3 regions of the Rhizobium zaerense genome follow, and region 3 is predicted to be linked to each of the others. Evidence: riboswitches for the same ligand, from Rfam matches in the RefSeq annotation. Region 3 holds a riboswitch; each other region holds the start of a gene.
The links. A riboswitch is a leader RNA that binds a small molecule or an ion and turns the genes downstream of it on or off. The one in region 3 is predicted to bind cobalamin.

Region 1: it holds a riboswitch for cobalamin, as region 3 does, so the genes downstream of both, nrdH (glutaredoxin-like protein NrdH) here and fdhA (formaldehyde dehydrogenase, glutathione-independent) in region 3, are expected to answer to the same signal.
Region 2: it holds a riboswitch for cobalamin, as region 3 does, so the genes downstream of both, bluB (5,6-dimethylbenzimidazole synthase) here and fdhA (formaldehyde dehydrogenase, glutathione-independent) in region 3, are expected to answer to the same signal.

The regions. Positions count from the first base shown of each region.
Region 1 is NZ_CM132690.1:1,062,000-1,068,628, forward strand. It holds gene ACS4RR_RS05130 (TIGR03862 family flavoprotein) at 1-156, opposite strand, end outside; gene ACS4RR_RS05135 (MerR family transcriptional regulator) at 226-648, opposite strand; gene ACS4RR_RS05140 (heavy metal translocating P-type ATPase) at 720-2,972, shown strand; cobalamin riboswitch at 3,213-3,438, shown strand; gene nrdH (glutaredoxin-like protein NrdH) at 3,719-3,940, shown strand; gene nrdI (class Ib ribonucleoside-diphosphate reductase assembly flavoprotein NrdI) at 3,950-4,354, shown strand; gene nrdE (class 1b ribonucleoside-diphosphate reductase subunit alpha) at 4,333-6,537, shown strand.
Region 2 is NZ_CM132690.1:2,748,996-2,755,624, reverse strand. It holds gene ACS4RR_RS13325 (ribonuclease H family protein) at 1-196, opposite strand, end outside; gene ACS4RR_RS13320 (DUF2865 domain-containing protein) at 448-1,542, shown strand; gene bluB (5,6-dimethylbenzimidazole synthase) at 1,616-2,305, opposite strand; cobalamin riboswitch at 2,348-2,535, opposite strand; gene ACS4RR_RS13310 (hypothetical protein) at 2,503-2,664, opposite strand; gene ACS4RR_RS13305 (methyl-accepting chemotaxis protein) at 2,935-4,809, shown strand; gene ACS4RR_RS13300 (hypothetical protein) at 4,870-5,451, shown strand; gene ACS4RR_RS13295 (3-deoxy-7-phosphoheptulonate synthase) at 5,854-6,629, shown strand, end outside.
Region 3 is NZ_JBPWQY020000003.1:154,889-161,517, forward strand. It holds gene ACS4RR_RS27145 (putative bifunctional diguanylate cyclase/phosphodiesterase) at 1-1,353, opposite strand, end outside; gene ACS4RR_RS27150 (ABC transporter substrate-binding protein) at 1,459-2,262, shown strand; gene fdhA (formaldehyde dehydrogenase, glutathione-independent) at 2,351-3,541, opposite strand; cobalamin riboswitch at 3,761-3,961, opposite strand; gene ACS4RR_RS27160 (DMT family transporter) at 4,102-5,025, opposite strand; gene ACS4RR_RS27165 (LysR substrate-binding domain-containing protein) at 5,138-6,013, shown strand; gene ACS4RR_RS27170 (GlxA family transcriptional regulator) at 5,988-6,629, opposite strand, start outside.

The DNA.
Region 1 (6,629 bases), on a different replicon from region 3:
GATGTTGAGACCCGACTTGCCGGCCAAGAGGAACTTGCGGGCGAAGGTCGGCATGGCGTCGTAGACCGTTACCGCGTGACCGGAACGGGACAACAGTTCGGCAGCCGCGAGACCCGCCGGGCCGCCGCCGATGATCGCAATCCGTTTCTGGTTCATGGATGTCTTCGCCCGATTCTGTCTGCATTCAGTTTTGGCGCGGGCGCGGACCGCCTGCAAGGGCAGCGGTCAGTGGTGCGGATGTGTGCACTGGCCGTGGTCGGCGAGCACCTCGATGACTCGGCATTGGTCGACGCGGCCGTGGCCGCAGCCTTCCACCATGGTTTCCAGCTCGGCCTTCAGCGCCATCAGGCTGCGGATGCGCTGCTCGACTTCGATGAGACGCGCCTTGGCGATGGCGTCGGCCGAGGCGCAGGACTGGTACGGATCATCCTGCAGGGTGAGCAGCGTGCGGATCGCCTCGATCTCGAAGCCGAGTTCGCGGGCGTGGCGGATGAAGGCGAGGCGGCTGATATCGGCGGGCTCGAAGGAGCGCTGGTTGCCCTCGCTGCGGCTCGGCGCCGCGAGCAGGCCGATGCTCTCATAATAACGGACCGTCGGCACCTTGACGCCGCTTTGGCGAGCAGCTTCACCAATGGTGATCTTTTTCATGATTTTCCTCTTGCACCTCTAGTCGCTAGAGGATGTAGGAGGGATGCTTCTGTTTGACAAGGAAGCGGATGATGGCTGAGAGCGAGACACGATACCGGGTTGGCGGCATGGATTGCGCCGGCTGCGCAACCAAGATCGATACGGCGGTCAGACGCGTGGCGGGTGTCGCCGATGTTTCCGTCTCGGTGATGGCGGGCACGATGACCGTCCGGCACGATGGCAGCAGCGATCTCAAGGTGATCGAGAGGAAGGTGACGGGGCTCGGCTATTCCGTCGCGCCGCTTGCTGGAAGCGCTGCGCCTGCGCGCACCCAGGGCTCGCAGCATCGTCACGACCATGGACATGACTGCGGCGATCACGCGGGCCATGACCATGATCATGCAAGTCATGACCACGACCACCTTCACGATCATGGCGAGAAGGAAATCGAGGGGCTGCACGGGCATGACCACGCGCCGATGGCGGGTCTCTGGTGGCAGAGCCGGAAGGGCCGGCTGACCATCCTTTCCGGTGCCGCACTCGTTGCCGCCTACACCGTCGGCCATCTTGTGCCGGCGATTGCGTCCTATGCCTTCATCGTCGCCATGCTGGTCGGGCTGGTGCCGATCGCGCGGCGCGCTATCATTGCCGCCCTATCAGGTACACCGTTCTCGATCGAGATGCTGATGACGATTGCCGCCGTCGGCGCCGTCATCATCAATGCCGGCGAAGAGGCGGCAACCGTCGTATTCCTGTTCCTCGTCGGCGAGATGCTGGAAGGGGTGGCGGCCGGCAAGGCGCGCGAAAGCATCCAGTCGTTGGCGGGTCTGGTGCCGAAGAATGCGCTGCTCGAAGACAATGGGCAGACGCGGGAAGTGCCGGCAGAAAGCCTTTCGGTCGGCGCGACTATCATGGTTCGTCCTGGCGACCGTATCTCTGCGGACGGCATCATCATCTCAGGCGAGAGTGCAATCGACGAGGCGCCGGTGACGGGCGAGAGCACGCCGGTGCGCAAGGGCGTCGATGCCGTCGTTTTTGCCGGCACGGTCAATGGCGATGCGGTGCTGAGGGTTCGCGTCACGGCGGCGGCCGCCGACAACACCATCGCCCGTGTCGTCAAGCTGGTGGAGGAAGCGCAGGAATCGAAGGCGCCGACCGAACGCTTCATCGATCGGTTTTCGCGCTATTACACGCCCGGCGTGGTCGTGGTTGCAGCACTGGTCGCGGTCGTTCCGCCGCTGCTGTTTGCCGGCCCGTGGGGCGAATGGGTCTATAAGGGCCTTGCGATCCTCTTGATCGGCTGCCCCTGCGCACTCGTCATTTCGACGCCGGCGGCAATCGCCGCCTCGCTTTCATCAGGTGCGCGGCGCGGGCTGTTGATGAAGGGCGGCGCGGTGCTGGAAACGCTCGGCAAGGTGACGATGGTCGCCTTCGACAAGACAGGCACGCTGACGGAAGGCAGGCCTCAGGTCACCGATATCATCTCCTTCGGATTGAGCGAGGCGCAGGTGCTGTCGCGCGCGGCGGTGCTGGAGCAGGGTTCCAGCCATCCGCTGGCGCTGGCGATCCTCAACCGCGCCAAGTCAGACGGCGTTCCCGTGCCGCCGGCCTTCGAGCTGGAAGCGCTGGCGGGCAAGGGCGTCAGCGGCAAAGTCGGCGGCGAGACGCTGGACCTGCTGTCGCCGCCCGCCGCCTGTGAGCGCGGGGCGCTCAGTGCTGAACAGGATGCACGCATCGCGGCGCTGAACGACGAGGGCAAGAGCGTGTCGGTGCTGCTCGTCAACGGTGTTGCGGCCGGTCTGATCGCCATGCGCGACGAGCCGCGTGAGGATGCCGAGGCCGGGCTCGCTGCCCTCAAATCAGCAGGCGTCAAGGCAATGATGTTGACGGGCGACAACAAGCGGACGGCAGCAGCCGTTGCCGGCATGCTCGGCATCGACTGGCGCGGCGAGATGATGCCGGAGGACAAGCAGCAGGTCGTCGGCGAATTGAAGCGCCAGGGTTTCATCGTCGCCAAAGTCGGCGACGGCATCAACGATGCTCCGGCGCTGGCGGCTGCCGATATCGGCATTGCTATGGGCGGCGGCACCGATGTGGCGCTGGAGGCGGCGGATGCCGCCGTGTTGCACGGACGCGTTAGCGATGTGGCGCGGATGATCGAATTTTCCAAACGCACGATGCGCAACATCCTGCAGAACATCACCATCGCCCTCGGATTGAAGGCGGTGTTTCTGGTGACGACGATCGCCAGCATCACCGGGCTCTGGCCGGCGATCCTCGCCGATACCGGCGCCACCGTGCTGGTGACGATCAACGCGCTGAGGCTGCTCCGGATAAAAATATAACTTTTCTGACTTCCTCCTCCGGCGCTCGTCACCGGCGGGATGTGCCATCGACGATTCGAGCCAGATCTCGAATCGAAAATCGCGGGACCGGCCATAGGTCGGCTCTCATCGTGGGGGCTTTCTCCACAGCTTGCTTTCTTTAAGCTTTCGTTATCCATGTTTTTCACAGGAACGTAGCGATTTCAAACCTGTCGTAACGCAATGCACAAACCATCCGTTGACGCGAATTTGGATTGGCGTACTATATCTAGTGTTCGAGGTTCCATCGATTCGTGAGGATCGGCGGCTAAGACGGGAATACGGTGCGCCTCGCCATCATGGCGCGGCAATGCCGGAGCTGCCCCCGCAACTGTAAGCGGCGAGCAACTGTCCGATTTCAGGTCACTGGAGCATGATGCTCCGGGAAGGCTGGGGCAGGGTGCTTTGACCCGTGAGCCAGGAGACCTGCCTCGAACGAAACGTCCACGGGCGGGGTGTCCGGAAGATCGCGTTACATGGCTGCGGGGAATCTCCGCATCACGTTTCGCAGGCCTGAGCCTCCGCCCCCGAAACCTTCGTATTGAGCCACTTCGGGGTGAAGTCATGTCAGTATCTCAGTTCAGGCCGCCACCCGCTAGAGGCAGAGGGCGGAGTATGCCCAGCGGCTAAACAGCCGCATAGCTCAAATCATCAGAGATTTTTCGACGGATATCGACAGATTTCCGATCGATCTTCTGCGTCCCAATCGCGTCGTCACGAGGAATATCATGACCATTACCGTCTACAGCAAGCCTGCCTGCGTCCAGTGCACTGCCACCTACCGAGCCCTCGACCGGTTGGGCGTCGATTATGACATCGTCGATATCTCTGAGGATGCCGAAGCGCTCGATCGGGTCCGCAGCCTCGGCTACATGCAGGCGCCTGTCGTCATCGCCGGCGAGCAGCATTGGGCAGGCTTCCGCCCCGACATGATCAGCGCGCTCTCCTGAAGAAAAGCGATGGGCCTGATCGTCTATTATTCCAGCCGATCCGAGAACACCCATCGGTTCGTCGCCAAGCTCGGACTGCGCGCAACGCGCATTCCGGCAGGCGCAGCTGACGCGTTCCATATCCGCGAACCCTTCGTGCTTGTTGTGCCGACCTATAGCGGCGACGGCGGCAAGGGTGCCGTTCCCAAGCAGGTGATCCGTTTCCTCAACGATGCGGAAAACCGAGGACACATCCGCGGCGTGATTGCCGCGGGCAACAGCAATTTCGGCGAGACATACGGGCTCGCCGGCGACGTCATCTCGCAGAAATGCCAGGTGCCTTACCTCTACAGGTTCGAGCTGCTGGGCACGGAGGTGGATGTCGCCAACGTCAAACACGGAATGGAACGGTTTTGGACACGGGAACAACTCTGACGCGGGATGCGGGCGCAAAACCGCATAACACTTTTGCTCATCCCGCCGGCGAACGCCCTTTGAAAGCGGCGGAAATGCTCGACTATCACGCGCTGAACGCGATGCTGAACCTCTATGACGATGAGGGACGGATCCAGCTCGACAAGGATCGAATGGCTGCCAAGCAGTATTTCCTGCAGCACGTGAACCAGAACACGGTGTTCTTTCACAACCTTCGGGAAAAGCTCGATTACCTCGTCACCGAGGGTTACTACGAGCAGGAGGTTCTCGACCAGTATTCCTTCAATTTCGTGCGCGACCTGTTCGACCAGGCCTATGCCAAGAAATTCCGTTTCCCGACCTTCCTCGGCGCCTTCAAATACTACACCAGCTATACGCTGAAGACCTTCGACGGAAAGCGCTATCTCGAGCGTTATGAGGACCGCATCTGCATGGTGGCGCTGGCGCTCGCGCGCGGCGACGAGGGGCTTGCCCGCGACATGGTCGAGGAGATCATTTCCGGCCGCTTCCAGCCGGCGACGCCGACCTTTCTCAATGCCGGCAAGAAGCAGCGCGGCGAACTGGTTTCCTGCTTCCTGCTGCGCGTTGAGGACAATATGGAATCGATCGGCCGGTCGATCAATTCGGTGCTGCAATTGTCGAAGCGTGGTGGCGGCGTGGCGCTGTCATTGACGAACATCCGCGAGGCGGGCGCGCCGATCAAACATATCGAGAACCAATCGTCAGGCATCATCCCGGTGATGAAGCTGCTCGAAGACAGTTTCTCCTATGCCAACCAGCTCGGCGCGCGCCAGGGCGCGGGGGCCGTCTATCTCAATGCCCACCACCCCGATATCATGCGCTTCCTCGATACCAAGCGCGAAAATGCCGACGAGAAGATCCGCATCAAGACGCTGTCGCTCGGCGTCGTCGTGCCCGACATCACCTTCGAACTGGCGAGGAACAACGAGGACATGTACCTGTTCTCGCCCTATGACGTAGAGCGCGTCTATGGTGTGCCCTTCACCGAGATTTCGGTGACGGAAAAGTACCGCGAGATGGCGGACGACGCCCGCATCTCCAAGAAGAAGATCAAGGCGCGCGAATTCTTCCAGGTGCTTGCCGAAATCCAGTTCGAGAGCGGCTATCCCTACATCATGTTCGAGGACACAGTGAACCGGACGAACCCGATCGCCGGGCGCATCTCGATGAGCAATCTCTGCTCGGAGATCCTGCAGGTGAGCGAGGCTAGCGAATATCATGACGACCTCTCCTACAAACATCTCGGCAAGGATATTTCCTGCAATCTCGGCTCGCTGAATATTGCCGCGGCAATGGATTCGGCCGATTTCGGCAAGACGATCGAAACCTCGATCCGGGCGCTGACGGCCGTTTCCGACATGAGCCACATCTCTTCGGTTCCTTCGATCGAGAAGGGCAATGACGAGAGCCATGCGATCGGCCTCGGTCAGATGAACCTGCACGGTTACCTCGCCCGCGAACGCATCTTCTACGGCTCCGAGGAAGGCATCGATTTCACCAATATCTATTTCTATACGGTGACCTATCACGCAGTCCGCGCCTCGAACCTTTTGGCGGTCGAACGCGGCACGAGCTTCAAGGGCTTCGAAAACTCGAAATATGCCTCCGGCGAATATTTCGACAAATATACCGACCGGCTCTGGGAGCCGGCGACGGAGACGGTGAGGGCGCTGTTCGAGAGCTCAGGTATTCACATTCCGACGCAGGAAGACTGGGCCGCATTGAAGACGGCGGTGATGGCCTCCGGCCTCTATAACCAGAACCTGCAGGCGGTGCCGCCGACGGGCTCGATCTCCTATATCAACCACTCGACCTCCTCGATCCATCCGATCGTCTCGAAGATCGAGATCCGCAAGGAGGGCAAGATCGGCCGCGTCTACTATCCGGCGCCGTTCATGACCAACGACAATCTCGACTATTATCAGGACGCCTATGAGATCGGGCCGGAGAAGATCATCGACACCTATGCGGCGGCGACCCAGCATGTCGACCAGGGCCTGTCGCTGACCTTGTTCTTCCGCGATACGGCAACGACGCGCGACATCAACAAGGCGCAGATCCACGCCTGGAAGAAGGGCATCAAGACGATCTACTACATCCGCCTTCGCCAGATGGCGCTGTCCGGCACCGAGGTGCAGGGCTGCGTGTCTTGTACACTGTAAGTTGATATTTCGCGCCGGAGCATTTTCCCCTCACCCTAATCCTCTCCCCGTTCTGACGGGGAGAGGGGACTTGCCACACGAACCGGCAATAA
Region 2 (6,629 bases), on a different replicon from region 3:
AATTATTGGCGGAATCTTCCGCGCCACCGAAGCCGGACGCAATTTCCGCGGCATCGCAATAAACGACGAATGCCCAACCTCCGTGCCCAGAACCGGGTTCATAACAGCCGTCCACGAAGACGTGGAAGCCGTGTTGGGTTTCCGGCAGCCCGACTATCGTTGCGGGGGAGCTGAGTTCATTGGCAATTCCTGTCATTTTCAGCGTCCGGATATGAGTACGTTTCTCAAGCGCCCCAGGAGATTGGAGTGGGCACTTGGCCTCGTTGATTACCATCGGCAGCTTCTTCATAATCGAACACTGGGTCTTTGGCTGTCCGCTGGATAAAATCCCGAAAATACGCTAGGAATATCTCCAAGCTTATTAAGAGAAACAAGCTAAGAGACAAGGCGCGGCGGATGGACGCCGACAGTGACCGATCGATTCTTTGCTCATTCCGGGGCGACGCCGTGAAACGCCGAAACCTGTCTCTTGCCCTCTTCCTTGTCTTCGCAGCGCCCGCTGCCGGGCAGTCCATTACTATCTGTGAGGATCTGCGTGGCCGCCTCGCCGACCTGCCGCGGTCGATCGGCAATACCAACGGTCCGGAAGCGCGCCAATATGCCAGCGCCATGGCCGAGCAGAACCTCGAGCTGCGCAAGGTCCGCAACGAGCTGCGCGGCAACGGCTGCACCTCGGGCAGCATGGTCGTCATCGGCGGCGAAAATGCCGATTATTGCGCCGAGCTGTCGCAGTCCGAAGCCCGGATGATCGACAACATCCGCTATCTCCAGGACCGCCGTGACGAGCTGCGCAACCAGACCGACGGCAATGAGGACGCGCGCCGCGAGCTGACCGCCGCTCTCGACCGCAATGGCTGCAACAGCGAAAACTTCTATGCCCCGAGCGATCGCAGCGCCGACGACCTCGCCCCGAGCGTCGAAGAACAGGCGATGCGCACCGACACCTTTATTCCGCTCGGCGGCGGTGAAGAGGTCGATCCGCGTTACGGCGTGCCGCGGGCCGAAATGCTCTCGCCGGTCAGCACCATGTGCGTGCGCAGCTGTGACGGCGGCTTCTTTCCGATCAGTTCGAACGCCACATCGGTCGATTTCGGCCGCGACGCACAGACCTGCGCCAAGATGTGCCCGGGCATCGAGACCGAACTGTTCTATCGTGACGTGACGAGCACCGAAGCCTCGAACATGATCTCGGTCGCAACGGGCACGCCCTACAGCGCCATGAAAAATGCCTTTGCCTACAAGAACCGCACGCCCGGGGAAAAGTCCTCCTGCGCCTGCAATCTCACCGCCTATTATGAGGAGATGCGCGGCAAGCAGGTGGTGAGCGAACCACCGCAGCAGAGCTCCATTACCACTATCCGCACCAATCCCCCGGCGAAGGATGCCGCAGCTGCGCCGCAACCATCCGTTCCCGAGCGCCCCTACGATCCGACGCAGAACCGCGTCCGTCAGGTCGGCCCCCAGTTTCTCGCCGGCGATCAGGGCTCGATCGACCTCACCAATCCGGCAACGCCGGGCCCGCAACCACAACAACAGCAGTGATATCAATCAAGCCACCCAAACCGCGCGGCGGTTTTGGGACTACGACATGCGTCTTCGATGCGACGCACTTTATTTAGGGCTCGCTTCGTCCCCATCCATCATGAAAGACGAGTTCCTCAAGCGGCAGCCGCTGCCGCCAGCCTTTGACGGAGAGTTCCGGCTCGTCATAGAGCCGATCGACGAAACCGGCACAGAGCCAGGCGACCACCTCGATATGCTCGGGTATGCCGAGAATGCTCTTCAGGTCGCCTTCATGAAAGATGCTGACCCAGCCGACGCCGACCCCTTCCGCCCGCGCGGCAAGCCAGAGGTTCTGGATGGCGCAGACTGTGGAATAGCTATCCATCCTCGGATTGTGCGTACGCCCCAGCACCACGCTGCCGCCGCGGGTGGGATCGCAGGTCACGCAGATCCCGAGCGGCGCCTCCGTAATGCCTTCGAGCTTAAGCGAACGATATGCCTGCCGCCGTTCGCCTTCGAACATCAGCGCCGCCTCCTCGTTGGCGCTGGCAAAGGCATTCCGGACGCGCGCCCGCACAGTCGGGCTTTTCACCAGAATGAAATTCCACGGCTGCATGAAACCAACCGACGGCGCGTGATGGGCGGCCGTCAACAGACGCTCCACGACATCGTCTGGCAAGGGATCAGGCAGGAACTGGCTGCGAACGTCGCGCCGCGTCATGATCGCATGATAGACGGCCTCGCGTTCGGCCAAGGAAAAACCGGACGCCGCCGAAAGGGCATCCTCATCAAAGGGTCGCATCGTCAAATCCCCAACAACGCAACCGCCCCGCCGTCCGCGCGGATCGGTCTATCTAGCCAGGCCGGTCTTCTGACTGGGCGTCATCCGTCTGCCGCAGCCTTCCCGGCAAGAAGCCAGTGGCGTGATGAAGCGGCAAACGTCGGCCTTACAGCGTTGGGCACGTTCCGGCTTTGCACCGGATTCCCGATTCTCCCGCCTTACCGGCGGGCACCTGACGGCGCATCTATTTCAGGAAAGCGCGGCGGCGGCAAGGCGGCCCGCATGACGCCGCCGACACGCTGCATGGCCTTCGGCGATGTCGATGACGCCGACAGCAGCCAGGCAACCGCGATCAATGCCGTTGCCCAGCGTATCTCCATCCCTCCACCGTCCAGCACGATACGACAGTACCCGCCGGTTCGCTGGGCTTGGCGCCCGCAGGCGCCAGGGTGAAACGACCCGCATGTACCCCAGCACCATTCTACTTTATGATTTATTCACACATCAAATACACACTGCGTTTACGCGTTTTGGGTTGCTATCAGGACATGGGCATGAGGGCTCATGATGTGACCGTCAGCGTCGATGCCCGTATTGATACGCCAGTCCGGAACATGTCCGACTGAGCCGCAATTCTAGGCCGCCGCGGAATGTTCCAATTTTTGAAAACGATGCCTCTGACCGCCAAGCTGGCGGCGATTATCGTTGCCGTGAACCTCTGCGGCATTTCCGCTTTCGCCACCTATACCTGGATGTACGAAACCCGGGCCTTGATCGATGGCGCCAAGGCGAACTGGTCCAAGGATGCCGAGCAATTTGCCTCTCTGGCAGCGGGCGGCGTGAAATGGGGGAAGGCGAACGCCGTTCGAGAGGCTTATTCGCTCTACCGCGACGACCCCTCGCTCGATCTCGTGCAGTTTGCCGCATTCAACGCCGAACCTGCCGCCGTCGATACCTGGGCGCGCGATGGCGTCAGTGGTTTGCCGGCACCAACCGATCTGGCGAAGAGCCTGAGCGCGAAACCGGAAAAGACGACCATCGATGACGGTAGAATATCTGCCGGCGTCGTGACGATCATCGCGCCGCTCCCGCTGGATAAGTCGGGCAAGGCCACCGGTTACGTCGTCACGAACTGGTCCGTCGAAAAAATCGCTTCCGAAGTCAGGCAGAAAGTTCTCATTTCGCTGCTCACGCAGTCCGCGATCACCGCCATAGCCGTCGTTGCCTTCCTTCTCGCCATGCGCAGCCTCGTTGGCCGGCCCATCAGGATCCTCAGTGAGAGAATCAGCGCGTTGCAGAAAGGCGACCTGGCCTCTCCCGTCACCTACAGGGAAAATGGCGACGAGATCGGCTTTCTGGCACGCGCGTTGGAAGTCTTCCGCCACGAGGCGATTGCGAAGGTCGAGAGAGAGCAGGCCGCTGCCGAGCAGAGCGCTTCGCTCGACGCCGAACGGGCGCGCAATGTATTGTTCACCGAAGAAGCCAGCAACACCCAGCGGCTGGTCATGACCTCTCTCGCAAATGCATTGGAAAAGCTTGCCGCCGGCGATTTCTCGATACAATTGGCCGATCTCGGTCCCGAATTCGATAAATTGCGGCAGGATTTTAACAACATGGTCGATGCGGTCGCGGCCGCTCTGACAGAGATAAAGACCGCTTCCGTGGCGGTTGAAACCGGCTCCAGCGAGCTGGCGAACTCCGCGGATCAACTCGCCAGGCGGACCGAGCAACAGGCAGCAGCATTGGAACAGACCGCTGCGGCACTGGATGAGGTGACCACCACGGTCAGAACATCGTCGCAACGGGCTGAAAATGCCGGGCAGTTGGTCGAGGAGACAAAGCGGAGCGCTCATGTCTCGGCGACGGTGGTGCGCGATGCAATCGGCGCGATGGACCGGATTCAAACCTCCTCGAGCCAGATCGGCCGCATTATCGGCGTCATCGACGAAATCGCCTTCCAGACGAACCTGCTGGCGCTGAACGCCGGTGTCGAGGCGGCGCGCGCCGGCGAGGCCGGCAAGGGTTTTGCTGTTGTCGCGCAGGAAGTGCGTGAACTCGCTCAGCGGTCGGCAAATGCCGCAAAGGAAATCAAGAACCTGATCAACGTATCCGGCCAGGAAGTTGCCGCGGGCGTCGGGCTGGTGAACGAAACCGGTGACGCCCTGCTGAAGATCGAGGAGCAGATCAACCGCATCAGCGATAGCATCGCTTCCATCGTCCAATCCTATCGCGAACAGGCGACGGGCCTGCAGGAAATCAACAGCGCAATCAACCAGATGGATCAGACGACACAGCAGAACGCGGCAATGGTCGAGGAAACCAACGCGGCTTGCCACGAACTGCTGTCGCAAGGACGCCTGCTGCAGGACTCGGCCGGCAGGTTCGTGGTCGGTGGGTCTACCGCCAGCCAGCCCAAACCCGTTCAAGCCGCCCGCCAAGCTCGTCCCGAGCCCAGAGCCGTCATGCAGCGTCATGCAGGCAATGCCGCCGTTGCCGCTGCTCCCGGTGCCTGGGAGGAGTTTTGACGTCGCCTGCATCCGATAAGCCTTAGTTCTCAGCAACCTATAATCAGGAAGGAAACGCTTATGAAGAAAATCGTGCCCGCATTTCTTTTGGCCTGCACCGCATTTGCCATGCCCGTGGGCGTATCCATGGCACAGGATGCCAAGCTTGCCCCGATCTCCGACTACGTGACAAGCGATGTAAAGCCCTGGCTTAACGACCCCGCCATCATCGAGGCTATCAAGGCGCAGAACGCTGCCAACGCCAATCTCAATGCTGCTGATGTCGACGCCCTTGACAAGAAGTGGCGTGCCGAAGTCGATGGCTCAGACCACTCGATGATCGATGGTGTGCTCAACAACGCACTGTCGAAATTCCTTCAGGGGAAGAAGGAGGCTTCCGGCGGCAAGATCACGGAAATCTTCGTCATGGATACAAAAGGCCTGAATGTCGGTCAAAGCGACACCACATCGGATTACTGGCAGGGCGACGAGGCCAAGTTCCAGAAGTCCTTCGGAGCCGGCAAGGACGCCGTCTTCGTCGACGAGATCGAAAAGGATGAGTCGACCCAGACACTGCAGTCGCAGGCAAGCGTCACGATATCAGACGACAAGGGAACACCGATCGGCGCCATCACCGTCGGCGTGAACGTCGACGCCCTGTGATCTCAGGAACTGAGTCTTCTGGAACAGTGCGAACGACCGTCGCCCGGAAGCATCTTTAGGGCGACAGGTTTAAACAAAGCTTAGAGCGCGTCGCCTGCACGAGATCGAGTGCGACGCGCTTCTTGCCTCGCCGGGGGTCTCCCTTCCGCAGAAGCCGTTGCCATCTCGGGGAACGCCGGATTTTCAGGCCGAAAATTCTGCGTGACAACGCGTGGCCGTGACACTACATACCTCTCATGTCGATCACATCAATCTGCGCCTCGCGATTTTATTGGTACCGCTACTCTCAGCGGATGCGGGTCCATGCGTAACTGAATTCGACGCGACGACAACCCGAACAGCCGCTAGTCTACCTGGCGGTTTTTTTGTTCCGCCCGGGTATGACCAAACAGGAGCCATACCGTGTCTGATACCATTGACGATCTGCGTATCGTCGAAATCACCCCGCTGACCAAACCCGCCGATATCATCGCGGAAATTCCCCGCAATGCTGATGTCAGTAAGACCGTGACCAGTAACCGTGATGCGATCCATAAGATCCTGCAGGGCGAAGACGACCGGCTGATCGTCGTCATCGGCCCCTGCTCCATCCACGATCCCGTTGCCGCCAGGGAATATGCCGAACGGCTGGCGGAACAGCGCCGCCGCTTCGCCGGCGATCTCGAGATCGTCATGCGCGTCTACTTCGAAAAACCCCGCACGACCGTCGGCTGGAAGGGCCTGATGAACGACCCGCATCTCGACGGCAGCTACCGCATCGAGGAAGGGCTGAGGATTGCGAGACGCCTGCTGCTCGATATCAATGCCATGGGCCTTCCGGCCGGCTGCGAATTCCTCGACACCATCACGCCGCAATACATCGCCGATCTCGTCAGTTGGGGCGCGATCGGTGCGCGCACGACCGAAAGCCAGGTCCACCGCCAGCTTGCCTCCGGCCTTTCCTGCCCGATCGGCTTCAAGAACGGCACCGATGGTGGTGTGCGCGTCGCGCTCGACGCCATCCTCGCCGCCTCGCAGCCGCATCACTTCCCGGCAGTGACCAAAGACGGACAGGCAGCAATCGCCTCGACGACAGGCAATGAGGACTGCCACATCATCCTGCGCGGCGGTAAGCGGCCAAACTATGAGACGGCCGATGTCGAATCCGTCACGAGCGAAGCCGTCAAGCTCGGCGTGGC
Region 3 (6,629 bases):
CGGGAAGGGCTTGCCAAGTTCGGCAACGATCGCTTCGCAGATTGCCGGTAAAACGTGGTCATGATCTTTGATGTCCCGGAGAAGCAGAGCGAACTCATCGCCTCCGAGCCGGGCCAGCGTGTCCCCCGGACGAAGCACGGAGCGGATCCGCTCCGCAGCCATTCTGATGAGCTCATCGCCGGCGGCATGGCCGAACGTGTCGTTTACGGCTTTGAAGCGGTCGAGGTCGAGAAGTGCGACTGCCGAGCGCTCGGCCGAGTTCCGCGTCTCGGCCAGGCACTCGTCAAACCTGATCGCGAACAAAGCGCGGTTGGGAAGATTGGTGAGCACATCATGCAAGGCAAGCTGCCTTGCATGCAGTTCGCTTTTCTTCAACTCGCCGAGACTGCTTCGCAGGCGCACCAGCAAGACCGAGAACAGGATCGCGATCACCAAGGCGGCAATCGAAAGCGCCGGCATCAACCGGCCGATCACCCTCGAACCTGGAAGATCGGGCCGCCAGACGATGAAGCCGATCGGTTCGCCGTTTGCCGTGGCGTCGATTTGGAACGCAACCTCGTTTTCGTCTGCATCGGCCGTGCGCGCGAAGCGGGCGCCGTTAAGGCCTTGTTGCCGGCTCAGTTCGTCCAGCGCCGCACCATCGATAAAGCGCACGACAATCAGGAATTGCCGCGTCGGCTGGCTCTGCCTCTCATTGGTCTCGTTGATGGCGACGATGCCGACGATCGTCGGCCGACCTTCCAGCCGCATCAGATTGGCGAGCGCACGGTTGGAGCGGGCGGCACTCGCAAGGCGGCTTTCCATTGAAGACGGCGTTCGTTCGTTGGAAACCGTGCCTTGTCTTACCCCAAGGCGGGCATCCCGAAGGAGGGGCAAGAAGAGAGGCTTCATCCAGCGATAACGCTTTTCCGTTTGGGCATCCGCCAGCATGAGCAGTTGCGCCTTCTCGTCGACGACAAAGGCCTGATCGTAGCCGAAGGCGGACATTGCGGTTTGGCTGATCGCACTTCCGGCCGCCGCCGTCAGAACGGCATCGAGGCTGGAGGAACCTCCGGTCGACCGGGCGGCCGGATAAACGCGTGTGAGATAGCCGTTGCCGAACTGGCCGATAACATGCGCGACTTGATCGACCTGCTCCAGCAGGCGGGCATTTACAAGCTGGCGCTGTCGATCAAGAGCGGCAGCGTCGCTCTCGGTTCCCGCCCACAGTGCCGAAAGCACGACAAGACCGATAGCGCCAAGTCCGCTGACGGCAATCAGAAACAGAATTCTTCCCGAAGCGATCCAGGATTTCTGAAACGTGTTGGAGCTGGAAGGAAGAACGATGTGCAAGCCTGGACCCCTGAACACCACGACGTGGGCGTATTCGTCGAAGCTAACAAAGAAGCGTTCACGTAGAATTAAAGGCTGCGGCCCACTATAGGGCGAGATCGACTACGCCCCAAGGAGCTCCTGACGATGTTGCGCATATCCATACGGACTATATTGCGCGGAGCGCTGATGGCAGGCGGGATCGGTATCTTTTTGGCCGCCTCGCCGTTCGAGGTGGCTGCGCAAGATCGCATACCGATGAGAATTGCCGTCGAAGGTGCGTTTCCGCCCTTCAACTATCTCGATGCAAATAACGAGCTTCAGGGCTTCGACATCGATATTGCCAATGCGCTGTGCGAGGTTGGCAAGTTCGAATGCCAATTCATCATCGAGAAGTGGGACGACATTATCCCCGATCTCGTTGCCGACAAATACGACGCGATCATCTCATCCATGTCGATGAGCCTTGAGCGGCGTCAAAAGGTTGCCTTCACTGAAAAATACTATAACAGCCCGTCGGTGTTCATCGCTCGGAAGGATTCGTCGATCAATGATGTCAGCCCCGCCGGCCTCAGCGGCAAGATCCTCGGGGTGACGTCGTCGACGGCGCAGGAATCCTACGCCAACCATCTCTATCCGGAGATGAAAAAGAAGGTCTTCCGGTCTTCGCCAGAATTGTACAAGGGGTTGTCGGATGGCAGCGTCGATATCATCCTGGAGGACAAACTCGCCATCTACGACTGGATCGCCAACACCAAGGCGGGAACCTGCTGCGAGTTCAAAGGGCCGGATCTGGTCGACGTCACGTACTTCGGCGAAGGTGCCGGCATCGCGCTGCGCCTGGACGACAAGGAGCGTCTAACGCGCCTGAACGAAGCCCTGAAGAGTATTAAGGCGGACGGGACCTACGATATGATCAACGCAAAATATTTCCCGTTCAGCATCCAGTAATTCGTCAATCAAATTGTCATGTGGCAAATGCGGAATGGCCGGTTTACCGCCGACCATTCCTATTGTGTAAAGTCCTCAGTCGTAACCGCTACGCGGCTTTCGCGACCTCACCGTGCGGATCGAGGACATATTTTGTCGCCGCTCCATGATCGAAGCTCTCATATCCAGCGGCGGCATCGTCGAGCGGGATGACCTTGGCGTTGACGATATCGGCAATGGGCAGTCGGTCGTGGAGGATCGCCTGCATGAGCTGACGATTGTATTTGATCACCGGAGTCTGGCCGGTGTGGAAGGACTGCGCCTTGGCCCATCCGAGGCCGAAGCGGAGCGAAAGATTGCCGTGTTTGGCGGCATTGTCGACGGCGCCCGGATCCTCGGTGACGTAGAGGCCGGGAATACCGATCGAACCCGCGGCGCGGGTAATCTCCATCATCTGATTGAGGACGATCGCCGGCTGTTCCCCGCCCGAGTGGCCGCGTGCCTCGAAGCCGACCGCATCGATGGCGCTGTCCACTTCGTTGGTGCCGACGACCTGTGCGATCATGTCGCCGAGACGGTCGCTCTTGGACAGGTCGATCGGTTCGAAACCGACCTTCGCCGCGTGTGCCAGACGGTCCTTGTTGAAATCACCGATCATGACGACCGCAGCACCGAGAATGCGAGCCGAGGCGGCAGCCGCAAGGCCGACCGGGCCGGCGCCGGCGACGTAGACGGTCGAGCCTACTCCAACGCCGGCACGCACGGCGCCATGGAAGCCGGTGGGCAGAATGTCGGAGAGCATGGTGAGATCCCGGATCTTCGCCATTGCCTTGTCCCGATCGGGGATTTTCAGCAGGTTGAAATCTGCATAGGGAATGGTGACGTAGCGTGCCTGTCCGCCGATCCAGCCGCCCATGTCGACATAACCGTAAGCGCCACCGGCGCGGGCCGGGTTTACCGTCAGGCAGACGCCTGTATCCTGGGACTTGCAGCAGCGGCAGCGGCCGCAGGCGACATTGAACGGCACCGAGACGATATCGCCGATGTCGAGCATCTCGACGTCGATGCCTTTCTCGATGATCTCGCCGGTGATTTCATGACCGAGGACCAGGCCCGGCATCGCCGTCGTGCGGCCGCGAACCATGTGCTGATCGGAGCCGCAGATATTGGTCGAGATCACCTTCAGGATGACGCCGTGTTCGATGCGGCGGCCGTCGGGCGCTTTCAGCTTCGGGTCGTCGATGTCGCGAACTTCGACCTTGCCCGGCCGGAGATAGACGACGCCTCTATTTTTGCTCATGGATTCCTCCCACTTGTTTGAATGCCTCGATCTGCAACCGATGCAGTCGATGGCAACTTCCCTCCGGCCTGCCTCCTCTGCAGCCCGGTGTCCAAAACACGCGGATACCGCCGCACCGGGCGATATTCGAATTTTCAAAACGGACAGATTGGATGCAGTAGAGGAGTGAGCGCAACGGTTTTCGCCTGTCTTTCCGCTCGTGACCGTCTGCCGCAATCCGTCGATTTGCTGCGCAAGAGCTGGTTTCCGGCTCCAGAATCTCCTTCCGATCCATCTCGATATCTTTCCGGATGTCGATCCGGCGATTTCCTTGAGGATTTCAGTTCTTCTACCGCTGCGGGGCAGCGCCGGCATCGGGCCGGCTTGCCAATGGTCCATTTCGCCAGTTTGCGAGATAGCGCCTTGGACACCACAAACAAACCACGCCTGACGGAAAACAGCGATCAAGAAAACGACATGGGCGCAACTCAAAGACGACAGTCGCAAAGTCGCAACAGCGCTGCGTGGCGGAAATAATTGATCCCGCGAATACGGCGGTTTTCCGGTTCGTCCCGAAAGATTTAATCGTCGCCTAAAGACTTGAGGCGCGACGGTCGCCGGCTGCGGCTGACGTCGAGTGCCGTGTGCCAGAACACCGCGGCGAGGATGATCGCGCCGCCGAAAAAGGTGGCGACGGGCGGCTCTTCGGAAAATAGCAGCCAAACCCAGAAGGGCGTGAGCACGATTTCCATCGTGCCGATCAGCGCCGCCTCCGCCGGCGGCATTCGCTTCGCCCCGGCAAGGAAGAGCACCAGCGCGAGGGAGAAATTGGTCGCGCCGAAGGCGGCAAGAACGATCCAGTTGTGCAGGTCGAGCGAGCCGACCGAACCGAACGGAGCGAAGATGACGAGCGTCAAGAAGGCGCTGATCACGGTCGGCGGCAGGCTCGGCACGTCGGGACTGATGCGCGGGATGATAATGACCAGCGCGAAGGACGCGGTCATGCCGAGCGCCAGCAGGTCGCCGAGACCAGTCCCGCCGCCGATCGAAGAGGCGACGATGACGGCGACGCCGAGGAAAGAGATGCCGCCAGCAATCAGTGTCCGCCGGGCAACCCTCTCCTTGAGGATGACCCAGCCGAGCATGGCTGCGATGAAGGGCGCGGTCGCATAAATCATCGTCACATTGGCGACGGTGGTCATGTAAAGCGCGCCGATGAAGCATCCCTGACTGAAGGTCTGGCATGCGATCATCGCAAGGCTGGACGGATGGAAGACGGAACCCCATTGTCGCCGCGAGATGCCCCCTTCGAGGAAAAGGCAGGGGATCAGCAGGAACAGGCCTCCGAACAACGACCGCCAGGCGATCGCCGTCCATACGTCGGTGGTCAGGAGTCGCGAATAAACACCGCTCGCGCTCCAGGCAAGTGTCGCGGCAATGATGAGAAGCACACCCTTCTCGTGCTCGCTGCCTGCGAGGCGTCTGGCCGGATTTTCAATGGTCACGCAGATATTCTCAAAGAAGGAAGTCGAACGCGGCTCTTTTGTGCGCTGAGAATTGACATCAGACAAACGAATAGTAGTGATGACTATCATCGATTTTTTCTATGGCTATTCCATGCATGAGCCGATTGAGAGCGACCTGCTGAGAACCTTCCTGGTCGTTGCCGAAACCTCCAATTTCTCCGCCGCTGCCCAGCGCATCGGGCGGACGCAGTCGGCCGTCAGCACCCAGATCAAGAGGCTTGAGCAGACGATCGGCGAAACGCTGTTCGAGCGTGGCGCCCGCGGTGTGCTGCTCACACGCCAGGGCATACAGCTCGTGCCCTATGCCCGCAGGATCATCGATCTCCTGAACGAGGCCGCCGCGACGATCCGCAGCAAACCGCTGGACGGGCCGGTACGCATCGGAATTCCCGAGGAATACAGCCAGACGGTGCTGCCGGCGGCGCTCACGGCTTTCGCCGTACGCCACCCGGCCGTCGAGGTCACCGTGTCCTGCGATTATACCGTCCGCAACCTCGCTGCCCTTGAGCGGGACGAGCTCGATCTGGCCGTTGTTTTCGACTGGAGCGATGAGACCAAAGGCGAGGTCATCTGCATCGATCCCACGGTCTGGGTCACATCGATGGTGCACCGGCTGCACGACATCGATCCCCTGCCGATAGCGACCTATCGCAACTCCACCTGGTCACGCGATTTTGCGCTCCGGTCGCTGGAGCAGATCGGCCGCAACTATCGGATCGCTTTCATCGCCGATACCGGTTCGGGGCTGAAGAATGCCGTGACCGCGGGCCTTGCCGTCACCACGCTTTCCCGCAGCAGCATTCCGCCCGGCTGCCGGGAACTCACCGCTGAAGACGGTTTCCCGCCGGTCGATTCCTCCAAGGTCGTGCTCCGCCGGAGCACCTACCGTTCCAGCGAGGCCGTCCGGGAACTTTCCGAAATGATACGGGACGCGTTCCAGCCTATGCCCGCATCTCCGATGGTGTGACGCGGCGGCGCAAGCGGCGCCGGGTCTCGGACGGGCTCTCGGAAAAACTCGCCCTGTAGCTTCTCGCAAAGGCTGAGGCTGAGTTGAAGCCGGTCGCCGCCGCGATGTCGGCAAAGGAGGCTGCCGTCTCGATCACCTTGCGGCGCGCCGCATTCAAGCGCAGCGCGAGATAATGCACATGCGGCGGTGCGCCGATGCTCTGCTGGAAGAGATCCTGCAGATGCCGAGCGCTGATGCCCACCCGCCTGGCCAGCCGCGTGAGGATCAGAGGCTGCTCGATATGCTCCTCCATCAGCCGTACTGCCTGCGTCACGCGGGGATCGTGCATGCGCAGTCCGGCAGCGGCTGCGGAAAGTGATTCATCGGCATGGAAGGACGGCTGCTCGTAACGGAACAGCCGGCTGACCTCGAGCGCCAGCGAATAGCCCTGCCGTTGCCGGATCACCTCCAGCATCAGGTCGACGGTCGGAAGCGAACCCGAGGTCGTCAGCCGCTTGCCGTCGATGACGAAACGATCCTTGACGGCCCGCACCTCGGGATAGGCGAGCGCAAAATCCTCGTAATCCTCCCAGTGAACGGTCGCCGGTAACCCGTCGAGCAGGCTGGCTTCAGCCAG